One region of the Paenibacillus sp. FSL E2-0178 genome, then DNA from elsewhere that is predicted to be linked to it. Evidence: a T-box and tRNA genes for the amino acid it is inferred to sense, from the RefSeq annotation. Region 1 holds a T-box; the other holds one or more tRNA genes.
The links. The T-box of region 1 lies ahead of lysS (lysine--tRNA ligase). A T-box ahead of a tRNA ligase gene usually reads a tRNA of that ligase, here a tRNA-Lys.
Positions count from the first base shown of each region.

Region 2: it encodes a tRNA-Lys, which carries the amino acid that the T-box ahead of lysS (lysine--tRNA ligase) is inferred to sense. The anticodon was not compared.

Region 1 is NZ_CP151953.1:705,104-711,074, reverse strand. It holds gene MHI42_RS02940 (phosphodiester glycosidase family protein) at 1-741, shown strand, start outside; gene MHI42_RS02935 (LysR family transcriptional regulator) at 860-1,792, shown strand; gene MHI42_RS02930 (5-methyltetrahydropteroyltriglutamate--homocysteine S-methyltransferase) at 1,808-2,923, shown strand; T-box leader at 3,400-3,664, shown strand; gene lysS (lysine--tRNA ligase) at 3,774-5,327, shown strand; gene MHI42_RS02920 (YebC/PmpR family DNA-binding transcriptional regulator) at 5,422-5,971, shown strand, end outside.
Region 2 is NZ_CP151953.1:2,103,187-2,109,157, reverse strand. It holds gene coaE (dephospho-CoA kinase) at 1-597, shown strand; gene MHI42_RS09545 (lytic transglycosylase domain-containing protein) at 597-1,160, shown strand; gene MHI42_RS09540 (alpha/beta-type small acid-soluble spore protein) at 1,260-1,478, opposite strand; gene nrdR (transcriptional regulator NrdR) at 1,643-2,119, shown strand; tRNA gene MHI42_RS09530 (tRNA-Ala) at 2,366-2,441, shown strand; tRNA gene MHI42_RS09525 (tRNA-Lys) at 2,448-2,520, shown strand; gene MHI42_RS09520 (GNAT family N-acetyltransferase) at 2,577-3,125, shown strand; gene MHI42_RS09515 (TetR/AcrR family transcriptional regulator) at 3,293-3,886, shown strand; gene MHI42_RS09510 (DoxX family protein) at 3,907-4,350, shown strand; gene MHI42_RS09505 (SDR family oxidoreductase) at 4,478-5,260, opposite strand; gene MHI42_RS09500 (TetR/AcrR family transcriptional regulator) at 5,534-5,971, shown strand, end outside.

The DNA of each region.
Region 1 (5,971 bases):
AGCGGGTACGTAGGTTATGTGATGATTGTTAACGATCCGAAGAAGGTTCGCCTCGGTGTACCTAATAAGATCGGTTCAGGGGAAAAGGTATCCAGTATGGTGGCGCGGACTGGCGCAATCGCCGGGGTGAACGGTGGAGGCTTCGCCGACCCGAACTGGAAGGGCAATGGCTTCAAGCCGATCGGACTGGTCGTCTCGCAAGGGAAGCTGTACTATAACGGACTTGGCGGCAAGAAGTCTACGCAGATTGTGGGTCTCGATAAAGAAGGCAAAATGATTGCCGGAAATTATACGTTAGATGAGCTGAGCAAGATGGGTGTGCAGGAGGCGGTTACTTTTCAGCCGCGGATTATCGTAAATGGTAAAGGTCAGATCAAGAATGCCGCTGAAGGCTGGGGGATCGCCCCAAGAACGGCTATGGGCCAGCGGGCGGACGGTGCACTGATCTTCGTGGTCATCGACGGCCGGCAGCCGGGCTACAGCATCGGGGCGAACCTGTATGATGTGCAGCAGATTATGCTGAAGCAGGGTGCAGTGATCGCAGCCAATCTGGACGGGGGATCATCCACTGTACTGGTGAAGGACAACGAGATTCTTAACAAGCCTTCTTCACAATACGGGGAGCGTTATCTGCCTACGGCATTCCTGGTGTTTGAGAATCCCGAGCAGGCGGATATCAAGAACATCTGGGAAGGACTTGATCCGTCCAAAATCGATGCAGGCAAGAAGCGGACCCAATAACTTCAGCTTTTCACGCTACATAATCCCTAGTAGATTGGGCGCGGCAAGGTGTGATAGGATAACTATTAAATTCTTATTTGTAGCATAGGTGAATTCCTTGATCAGAGGGGGAAGAGGTTTGACATTGCAGCAGCTCCGCTACGCAATTGAGATTGCGAACAGCGGCTCTATGAACGAAGCGGCCAAAAGGCTATTTGTGTCACAGCCCAGCCTCTCGAATGCTATCAAGGAGCTGGAGAGCGAGCTTGGCATTACAATCTTCGAACGCAACAACCGCGGGATCAGCATCTCGGCGGAAGGTATGGAGTTTCTGGGCTATGCCCGGCAGATTATTGAACAAACGGAGTTTATGGAGAACCGCTATACCGGCAAGAAACGCAGTCCGATCTATTTTTCGGTATCAACGCAGCACTATGCTTTTGTTACGGACGCATTTGTGAAGCTGATGAAGGAGAGTAAGATAGCGGAATACAATTTCAGCCTGCGGGAGACGCAGACCTATGAGATTATTGAGGATGTGCGTACCCTGCGCAGCGATATTGGTATTCTGTATATCAATGAGAGTAACTATAAGGTAATGAACAAGCTGTTCAGCGACGGGAACCTGAAGTTTACACCGCTATTCAATACGAATCCGCATGTATATGTGCGGGCAGGACATGTGCTGGCCGGCAAAGAAAGAATCACTATTGATGATATTCTTGCGTTTCCTTATATTACTTTTGAGCAGGGGGATAACAATTCACTGCACTTCTCGGAGGAAATGCTTAGCTTCACACAGATTGAGAAGAATATTAAAGTTACCGACCGCGCCACACTGACTCATCTGCTGCTCGGAAGTGATTCGTATACGGTAGGCACAGGAATAATGGCCTCTGAACTGAATGATGCGGGACTGGTCACTATTCCTTTTGACAGCAAAGAGGTGTTCTCTGTCGGCTGGATTGCCCACAAGGACCGTAAACCGAGCGAGATTATGTCGGGGTATATTAACATTCTGAATGATCTGGTGTCGGATAATTATTTCGAGCTTGAATCATTCTTACTTTAACAGCAGGAGGGACGTATGAGTAGTCCAGTTATCGGATCGACAAGAAATGCACCGCCCTTTCGCTATGACATTGTCGGAAGCTTCCTGCGGCCAGAAGCGCTCAAAGCTGCGCGCAGCCTGCATGCCCAAGGTACCATGACCGCCGGGGAACTGCGTGAGGTGGAGAACATAGAGATTGCCAAGCTGCTCCAACAACAGAAATCCCTGGGGCTGCATGCCGTAACCGATGGCGAGTTCCGCCGCTCCTGGTGGCATCTTGATTTCTTCTTCGGGGTACAGGGGACGCAGAAGATCACACTCGGGCCGGCTGGCAGCTCCAAGGAACCGGTGAACCGGGCCGAGAGCTTCAAGATTACCGGTAAAATCGCATTCGGCGACCATCCTATGGTGGCAGACTTCAGCAGTTTGCAGCAGATGGCCGGAGACACGTTTGCCAAAATGACCATTCCCTCACCGGCGCTGTTTCATTTCGTGCAGGATTATAACGGAAATGAGGTCTACTCGGATTCCGCAACGCTGTATGGAGATATCATCCGGGTGTACCGGGATGCGATACAGGCCTTCTATGATGCCGGCTGCCGGTATCTGCAGCTGGATGATACCACGTGGGGCACACTTTGCAGCGGCAAACACCGGGCGCATCTGCGCAGCAGAGGCGTCGATCCCGACCAGCTGGCGAAGGACTATGTCCGGCTGATTAATGAGAGCATCGCTGCGCGCCCTGCGGATATGACGATTGCGCTGCATGTTTGCAGAGGTAATCTCCGCTCGACCTGGTTTGCTGCCGGGGGCTACGGGCCGGTTGCCGAAGAGCTGTTCGCTGGCGCCGAAGTGGACGCGTTCTTCCTGGAGTATGACAATGAACGTTCCGGTGATTTCGAACCGTTGCGCTACATCCGTGGGCAGTTCGTCGTTCTGGGACTGGTCACCACCAAGCATGGCGGCCTGGAGAACAAAGAGCAGCTCAAAGCCCGGATCGCCGAAGCGGCAGAATATGTGGATATTAATCAGCTCTGTCTCAGCACCCAATGCGGCTTCGCCTCCTCCGAGGAAGGGAATATCCTGACCGAAGAAGAGCAGTGGGACAAGCTGCGGCTGGTGATTGAGACGGCGGATGAGGTTTGGGTGTAGAAGGTATATGCTGCATAGAGAGCGGGGTTGTACGAAGGAGTGACCTGCTCTCTTTTTTGAGGGGAGATATAAGATATATGCTTCGCCAGGACCTGATGGGATGGGGGGGTGACCACCACCTTGGGCCAAGCACCACGCGCCGGGATGAGGACCCGGAATTAGTTGGATTTAATCCACTTGCTGATGAACAAATGGTCCCTGTCAAGGTAGCAGTTGGAAAAACAACACTTAAATGATCATCTTTCACCCAGAGCAGCAAAAACCAATAGTATTAGATGTCATTTATCCACTTGCTTTCACTAATACTTCAGAAATGGGGAAATTAAGATACGTTTTTCCACTTGCTTATCGTGCGAGGCGGTACCCTAACAGCTTCCACACCGGCATCTCCCAAGGGGGGACTGTTCCCGGTTAATGCTTTGTTATTGACAGAACCCTCCCTCCCGCAGTACACTTGCAAATAATTACTTACATACACACAAGCGATGAAGAGAAGAGTAGGCAGGCGGCAGCGTTCACAGAGAGCTCCAGAGTGGTGAAAGGGGGCAGCGAAGCGTCTGATCTGAAAAAAGTCTCTGAGCTGCATACGGAATTGGGCACAGCCCCAAGGATGCTATGCCGGGATCTCCCGTTACAGAGATAGGGTATAAGCGTAATGGCCGTACCCGAAGAGGCGGGCCTGGCAACATGTCCGCGAACAGAGGTGGTACCACGAAGCTTATTCAAGCTCTCGTCCTCAAGATAACAATCTTGAGGGCGGGAGCTTTTTTGCGTTCCCGGGCAAGCCGGCTTCGTGCCAAGTCAAACAGGTTCCACATGAGCTCCATACTAACAGTAGAGGTGATTGGCCATGCATTGGGCAGAGAGAATAGCAAACCAGTTAATAGAAAACCATCCAGAGCGTAAGACTTTTGTATGTGCATCGGGGATCAGTCCGTCCGGATCGGTCCATATCGGAAATTTCCGCGAGATTGTAACCACTTCGTTTGTAGCCAAAGCACTGCGGCGGGCGGGGAAGGAGGTACGGTTCATTTTCTCGTGGGATGACTTTGACCGGTTCCGCAAGGTTCCGAAACATGTGGACCCCGCGTTCGGACAATACATAGGGCTGCCGTATTCGCAGGTTCCCTGTCCGCATGGCTGCCATACTTCGTATGCGGCACATTTCGAGGCGGAGTTTGAGCAGGCGCTGCAGGCGTTTGAGATCGAGCCTGAATTCATCTATCAGAGCCGGGAATACCAGTCACACCGCTATAATCCGGCAATCCTGCATGCCCTGCGCCACCGGGAAGAAATCTACGATATTCTGATGTCGTTCAAAACAGGCGAGAGCTCTGCGGAAGAGCGGGCAGCTTTTTATCCGGTGAACGTATACTGCGGACGGTGCGGAAAAGATGCGACAACGATTCACAGCTTCGATGACAGCGCAGAGACCGTGGTGTACAGCTGTAAGTGCGGTCATGCCGATACCATATGTGTTCCTGAGGCTGACAACCTGAAGCTGCACTGGAAAATCGACTGGCCGATGCGCTGGAACATGGAGCAGGTGGTGTTTGAGCCTGGAGGACGTGATCACTCCTCTGAAACCGGAAGCTATAATGTGGCCGCAGTAATCTCGGAGCGGATCTTCGGCAACCCGCCGCCTATGTATGAGCCCTATGAATTTATCAGCATTAAAGGCAGTTACTCCAAAATGTCCAGCTCTTCCGGGCATAATTACACACCCGATGATCTGCTGAACATATATGCCCCGGAGAATATCCTGTTCCTGTTCGCCAAATACCAGCCGAATGCGGCTTTTCATATTGGATTGGATGAGGATGTGCTGCGCAATTATGCGGAGTTCGAGCGATATGCTGCTGCAGTTCATGCCGGAACATTAACGGGTGATCTTGCGGATGCGCTGGAGTTATCGTTGCTTAGCGGCTCTACCGGAACGTCCCCGAGCTTCAATCAGGTGTCCAGTCTGCTGCCATTAATCAACTTCGACCGGGAACTGCTCCGGGATATTCTCACCAAGAATGGGGAGAAGGCAGATGAGCATCAGCTGCTGCTGACGGCGGACCGGGCGGAGCACTGGATCAGAAACTGGATGCCGCACAAGCTGATTACGGTCAATTCTTCGCCGAACTTAGCCTATTATCATTCACTGGACGCGGCAGAACTGAAATGGCTGCGCACCCTCTGCAGTCTGCTAAGAAACTGTGAGCTGGACGAAATGCAGAGAATGACCCAGATCTACGCCATCTGTCATCATGAGGACAAAAAAACGATGCGGACTCAGCAAAAAAGGCTGTTCACCATTATCTATCAGCTAGTTCTGAGTGCGGATGAAGGCCCGCGTCTGCCGATGCTTATTCAGGCTGCGGGGACGGACCGGATGCTGTCTTTACTGGATTTATGAATGGAGCCGGACGGCCCTTTACGGGATATATCGAACAGAGGTATAATATACAGGACTGTTTTTAATCAAATGTTGGAAAGCGAGCGGTAACGATATGGGTCGTAAGTGGAATAATATTAAGGAAAAGAAAGCATCCAAGGATGCCAATACAAGTAAGGTCTACGCCAAGTTCGGTGTAGAAATCTATGTTGTCGCTAAGAAGGGTGAACCTGATCCGGAATCCAACCGTGCACTGAAGGTGGTTCTGGAACGCGCCAAAACTTACAATGTGCCGAAGGCGATTATCGACCGTGCACTTGAAAAAGCAAAAGGCAGCGGCGACGAAAACTACGTGGAGCTGCGTTATGAAGGCTTCGGTCCAAGCGGTTCGATGATCGTGGTCGATGCGCTGACGAATAACGTTAACCGTACAGCTCCGCTGGTACGCTCCACCTTCAGCAAGAATGGCGGCAATATGGGCGTCAGCGGCTCGGTAACGTATATGTTCGATCCGACAGCTGTAATCGGTGTGGAAGGCAAAACTGCGGATGAAGTGATGGAGCTGCTGATTGAAGCAGACCTGGATGTCCGTGATGTGCTGGAAGAGGATGAAGCAGTGATCGTGTATGCCGAACCCGACCAGTTCCACGCTGTACAGGAAGCTT
Region 2 (5,971 bases), 1.4 Mb from region 1:
ATGATTATGGGCTTAACCGGAGGGATTGCCTCCGGAAAAAGCACCGTGTCCGCACTGTTTGTCGCCAAGGGAGCTGCTCTGGTGGATGCCGACGTTATCGCCAGAGAGGTTATGCTCCCCGGACATCCGGTGCTGGCCGCTGCTGCACAGGCTTTTGGAGAGACGATTCTGCAGCCGGACGGAACACTGGACCGGGCGAGGCTGGGGGAGATGGTTTTCCGGGATCCGGAAGCACTTCAGACCTTGAACAATCTGACACATCCGGCGATCCGCACAGAAATTAAGGACCGTATGTATGCGTTAGATCAGGAAGATCCGCAGCGGCTGGTTATTGTGGATATTCCGCTGCTCTATGAATCACAGCTGGACAATTTATTCGATCAGATTATTGTGGTCTATGTGCCCCGCAGAGTCCAATTGGCCCGGCTCATGGCGCGGAGCGGAATGACGCTGGAACAAGCCGAGAACCGGCTGAAATCGCAGATGGACATCGAACTGAAGCGCAGGAAAGCCGACTATGTGATCGACAACAGCGGTGATCCCGTAGCTACGGAGCGGCAGGTTGCCGGCCTGTGGGACAGGCTGGGCCTCTCATGATGAAGTGGCTGCGCAAAAAAAGAGTACTGCTGGTGCTGTTTATCGGCTTTACAGCGATCCTGTTCCTGGGCACCAATTGGATGTCGTGGTTTTATCCGATACATTATAAAGATGAGATCCGCAAACACAGCCTTACTTATGAGATGGATCCGTTCCTGGTGGCGTCGATTATCCGCGTTGAGACCAATTTCAAGACCGGACGCGAATCCAAAAAAGGTGCGATCGGACTGATGCAGCTGATGCCGGATACCGCCAAGTGGGCGCTGGAAAAGGCCAAGCTTCCCGATGTGTCGCTGGAGCGGCTAAAAGAAGAGCCATCCTCCAATATCGAACTGGGCACCTGGTATTTGTCTACGCTTTCGCGGCAGTTTGACGGCAACCGGACAGCGGTTATAGCCGCTTATAATGCCGGCCCCGGCAAAGTACAGAGCTGGCTGGATGAAGGCCGGTGGGACGGAACAGAAGCGTCTGTGAAGGATATCCCGTTCGGCGAGACCCGTCATTATGTACAGCGCGTCATTTATTATTATGACCAATACACGGAGCTCTACAGTGAATTCTGAGGCTCTGCTTTAAATATTGCGTTTGTGCCGACATAAAAAGAAGCATCAAACGGCCCGGAGGCCGTTCAATACTTCTTTAGGCAAGCTTATGGAGACAGGTTATTTGTATTGACCTGCCAATTGCTGTTCAGCCAGGGTTACAAGACGTTTAGTGATGTAACCACCGATCGAACCGTTTTCGTAAGATGTTTTATTGCCTTGGTATCCATCTGGGGAGAGGGTGATACCTAGTTCTTGGGCAACTTCGAATTTCAGTTGTTCCAAGGCACCGCGTGAATTTGGAGCTACCAGGTTATTGGAGCTGTTGTTTTGGCTCATTGCTGTTCACCTCCTATCGGTTGGTAACTGTATTATGTGCCGGACTTGCCATATTCATAACAACAAATAAACGGTGATTTCTGGAAATTAACATAAGCCCCGTAGAGCCTGGTTTTTCAGGAGCGGGGCATACCCATTCTTATTATGAGGAAGTGATGAAGCTTATGAAATGCCCTTACTGTGATCACACCAACACCAAAGTGCTTGACTCCCGTCCAGCCAATGAGAATAAGTCAATCCGCCGCAGGCGCGAATGCGAACTGTGCAGCCGCCGTTTCACCACCTTCGAAATGATTGAAGAGACCCCGCTGATCGTCATCAAAAAAGATGGCAGCCGCGAAGAATTCAGTCGTGACAAAATCCTCCGTGGCCTCATCCGTGCCTGCGAGAAGCGTCCCGTTTCCGTAGAGCGTCTGGAAGTCATCGTATCCGAGGTTGAGAAAAGCCTGCGCGGCATCGCCCTGGCCGAGATCGAGAGCCGCCAGATCGGCGAGCTGGTCATGGAGCAGCTCTATCCTGTAGATGAGGTAGCTTACGTCCGCTTCGCGTCCGTGTACCGCCAGTTCAAGGACATCAACATGTTTATGAAGGAACTGAAGGGACTGCTCTCTAAGGGTACTGAGGAGCTGGACGGGCTGTAGGAGGCTTTGTGAAGAGGTAATGTGCCATTCCTGGCATAAAGGGGCTAGCCTTGATATTGTGAGGCTGGCCTCTGTGTGAAGCGCCTCTGCATAGAAATTAATTAATTTTGTAAAAGTGTTGACACTGATGCTGAATTTCTGTATTATATAGAAGTCGCCTACGAAACATAACAACTTGAAAGCGACTTGAGCGGACCGCTCAAAATGGATTTCAGAATACATAATGTGATTCGAAATCAAGCGTATGGGGAATTAGCTCAGCTGGGAGAGCGCATCGCTGGCAGCGATGAGGTCAGGGGTTCGAGCCCCCTATTCTCCACCATACTACGGACTCTTAGCTCAGTTGGTAGAGCAGTAGACTCTTAATCTATTTGTCCAGGGTTCGAGCCCCTGAGAGTCCATCACAGAAGAAACGGCAGAGATGCCGTTTTTTTGTTGTCTGGAGGGGGATATTTCCATGATCATTAATAATCAGGAATACCAGGTGAAAGGTCTGAATTACACGATCCGCTCAGCAGTTAAGGCAGACGCGAAGTCTCTGTCTGGGGTAAGGCTTCAGGTTGACGGGGAGACCGAGCATATGGACCGGGTGCCGGGAGAAGCTTTTATTGATGAAGCCGGATTTGAAACAATTATCGAAAGGGATACGAACCATCCGCGGAATATATGTCTGGTTGCGGAAGCGGACGGCAGAATCATTGGTTATTCCCGGTGTGAAGGACATGATCTTCAGCGGTTTAAGCACAAGGTGGAATTTGGGGTAGGAGTCTTGAAACAATATTGGGGCTTCGGAGTAGGTAAAAACCTTCTGCAGGCGTCCATTTCCTGGGCTGACGCAAACGGAATAACCAAGATCATTCTAAGCGGCGTTCTGGAAACCAATGAGAAGGCGATCCGCTTGTACCAAAGCCTTGGTTTTGAAGTTGAAGGGATACTGAAGAAGGACCGTATCCTGTCAGACGGCAAATATTACAGTACATATATGATGGCGAGATATACAGATTAGGCCTGGGAGTAGAAAGGCTTGATTGTCCCCAAGAACGGCAGAGCTGCTGTTCTTTTTTATTTGTCTCGGGTATCTGAGCCTTTGTTTCTATTTACAAACCGATGGTCGGTATGTATAATCATGATAAATAAAGTCAAAGCAAAGCAGGACGAAGGAGGAGAATCGCCATGAAGAACTCAGACCGCCGGAAGCAGACCATCCGGCAACTACTGGATGCAACCAAGGAATTGTTGCGGGTCAAAAGCTGCCATGCGATCACCTTAAAGGATATCATGGAGCAATCGCAATTATCGAAGGGTGCAATATTCCATTATGTAAAGAGCAAGGATGAGATTTTTGCCTGGGTGCTGGAGGAGAGGCTTGAAGCTGTGAATGAACGTTTTGAGGAAGAAGTGGCAGGCAGCCTTAACAAAACGTTCGACGGGCCGATGCTGGCCATCTCCAGGAGCCTTGCAGGATTGGAAGACAGCCATGAAGCGACCAATAAGGTTCTTCTATACTTGCTGGGCAAGGAGAATGAACCGGCGGTAGCGGAAGTGCTTGAGCATTTTCATGAGCGGTCGGTATCAGTCTCCAGGCAGTGGATTACAACGGGTCAAAGGCACGGGGTGATTAAAGAAAACGTGAACCCTGATGAGACGGCGGAGTTGTTCGTCCTGCTGTCACTGGGTCTGCGTGTGCGGGCATCCCTGCGCCCATCATCTAAGTCAGTTGCAGCGAAAGAGGTATCGGACTTTATGGCTGGAATTCTGAAAAAATAAAGTTAAGGGAGGATTATAAAATGGTTCCTTTTATAGCGCTCATCTTATCCTTTTTGCTGTTTCGGGTGGTTGGTCTCCTGGGCGTGACTTATTGGAATGACTGGCATACCTCCATTCAATGGGCAGTATCCATAATGCTGCTAATGGGTGCTTCTGCTCACTGGGGGCGGCGGCGGTCTGATTTGGTAAGAATGATGCCGCCTGCTTTTCCGCAGAAAGAATGGATTGTGACGGTTACCGGGATCTTGGAAATTGCCGGAGCTATCGGTATCCTTCTGCCAGCTTTCTCACCAGCGGCTTCTGTGTGCCTCGTTTTGCTTCTTATCGCAATGCTTCCCGCCAATATCTTTGCCGCCCGCAACAAGTTGACAATCGGCGGCAAGCCTGTGCCGAAATTGCCGGCCCGTATAGGAATTCAGATCATATTTATCACTGCAGTACTACTTGCCTCCCCGCACATATAACTGCTGATCTACACGAGCTGGGGCTATATTGGTCAGATTTCAGCTTGCACGACTGATCTTGCTAAGAACTCCAGAGCTTCCATTCCTTCCGTTGTCCGGGGACAGGGAATACTGTTAAAGGAACCGGCTATGAACGGGGCCGGAGCATGTTTCCGACTATCCGCAGACTCTGCTTACGGGTAACGAATCTGGACAGCTGGGCTCCAAGGTAATTTTGCGATCCTGGAACTGTGTATATCTTCTTGTTGGCGAGCGAGCGCAGCGCAGTTTCCACTACTTGTTGCGGAGTTGCTTTTTTCCCGATGGAAGCTTCCTCCGTTCCCACAACAGCGAAGAAGTCTGTATCTGTAGAACCGGGGCAAAGTGCAAAGAACTGGACTCCGCGGTCACGGTTCTCCCACCATAACGCCTCTGTAAAGGATAGGACAAATGCTTTGGTTGCCCCATACACAGCCATATAGGGGAGAGGCTGGAATCCTGCAGTGGAAGATACATTGATGACAGTGCCTGAGCTTCTGCGCAGCATATCCGGTAAGAATAGATGAGTCATATTTACAACCGCAGCAACATTCAACATGATCTCTTCATGCTGCCGCTGGCCTGAGATTTGTTCGAACAATCCATGGGTCGCAAATCCGGCATTATTGATCAGCAGTTCAATCTCCAGCTGCAACCGCTGGCATTGCTGGAACAAATCGCGGGGGGCGTCTGCTTCCGCAAGGTCCATAGCTATCACTTCGACCTTGATGTTGTATTTTCTTCCGAGTTCTGCTGCGAGCGTATCCAGTTTGCTCTTAGTTCTAGCCACCAGCACCAAATGACTTCCTTGCTTAGCCAGTTGCCTTGCAAACTGTTCGCCGATACCGGAAGAAGCTCCCGTGATTAGCGACCATTTCCCTTGAATATTCATAATGTATTCCTCCTAATAATTTGAATGTAATCATCAGAAACGTAGGTACCGAGTGTGCGTCTTAGGGAACTAAGATTTTATATGGTAACACTGTTACCCGATGAAATCATAGTATCTTGTTATCTGGAGAAAGTCAAACCTTCTTTTAATTATATGTAGGACCAGTGTGGTTGGAGGATTGACTTTGAGGAACCAACTGTATAAAATGCGTGGTATATGAATGGGAAACTGTGTTTCCGGGGAACAACATCATAACCAAAGAAGGCGATTACGTTGAATGAACAAGGAAATCGTGCTGAAGCAGCTCCTAAAAAGGTGACAACCTATCAGGAGGCCCGCTTGCAGAACACTGCAAATCTTCGTCAGCTTGTAGTAGATGCAGCAGCTATAATCCTTCAGGAAGAAGGTCCGGAAGCTGTAACCGTGCGAAAAGTGGCGCAGAGGATGGATTGCTCAACCAAGATCATTTACAGTCTGTTTGCGAATAAAGAGGGATTAGCGCAGCAATTATATCTGGATGGCTGCAAGATACTCTCCAATGAATTTGAAAGCACTTCGCAGTCAGAAGATCTGCAGCAGTATTTACTGAATCTGGCAGAGGTGTATTGGGAATTCGGCCAACGCCACACAAGCTATTATAAATTGATGTTTGGAGGAGCATTTGCGGATTTCAAACCGGATGAGCAGGGGATGAAAGGCACTGTTACCGCT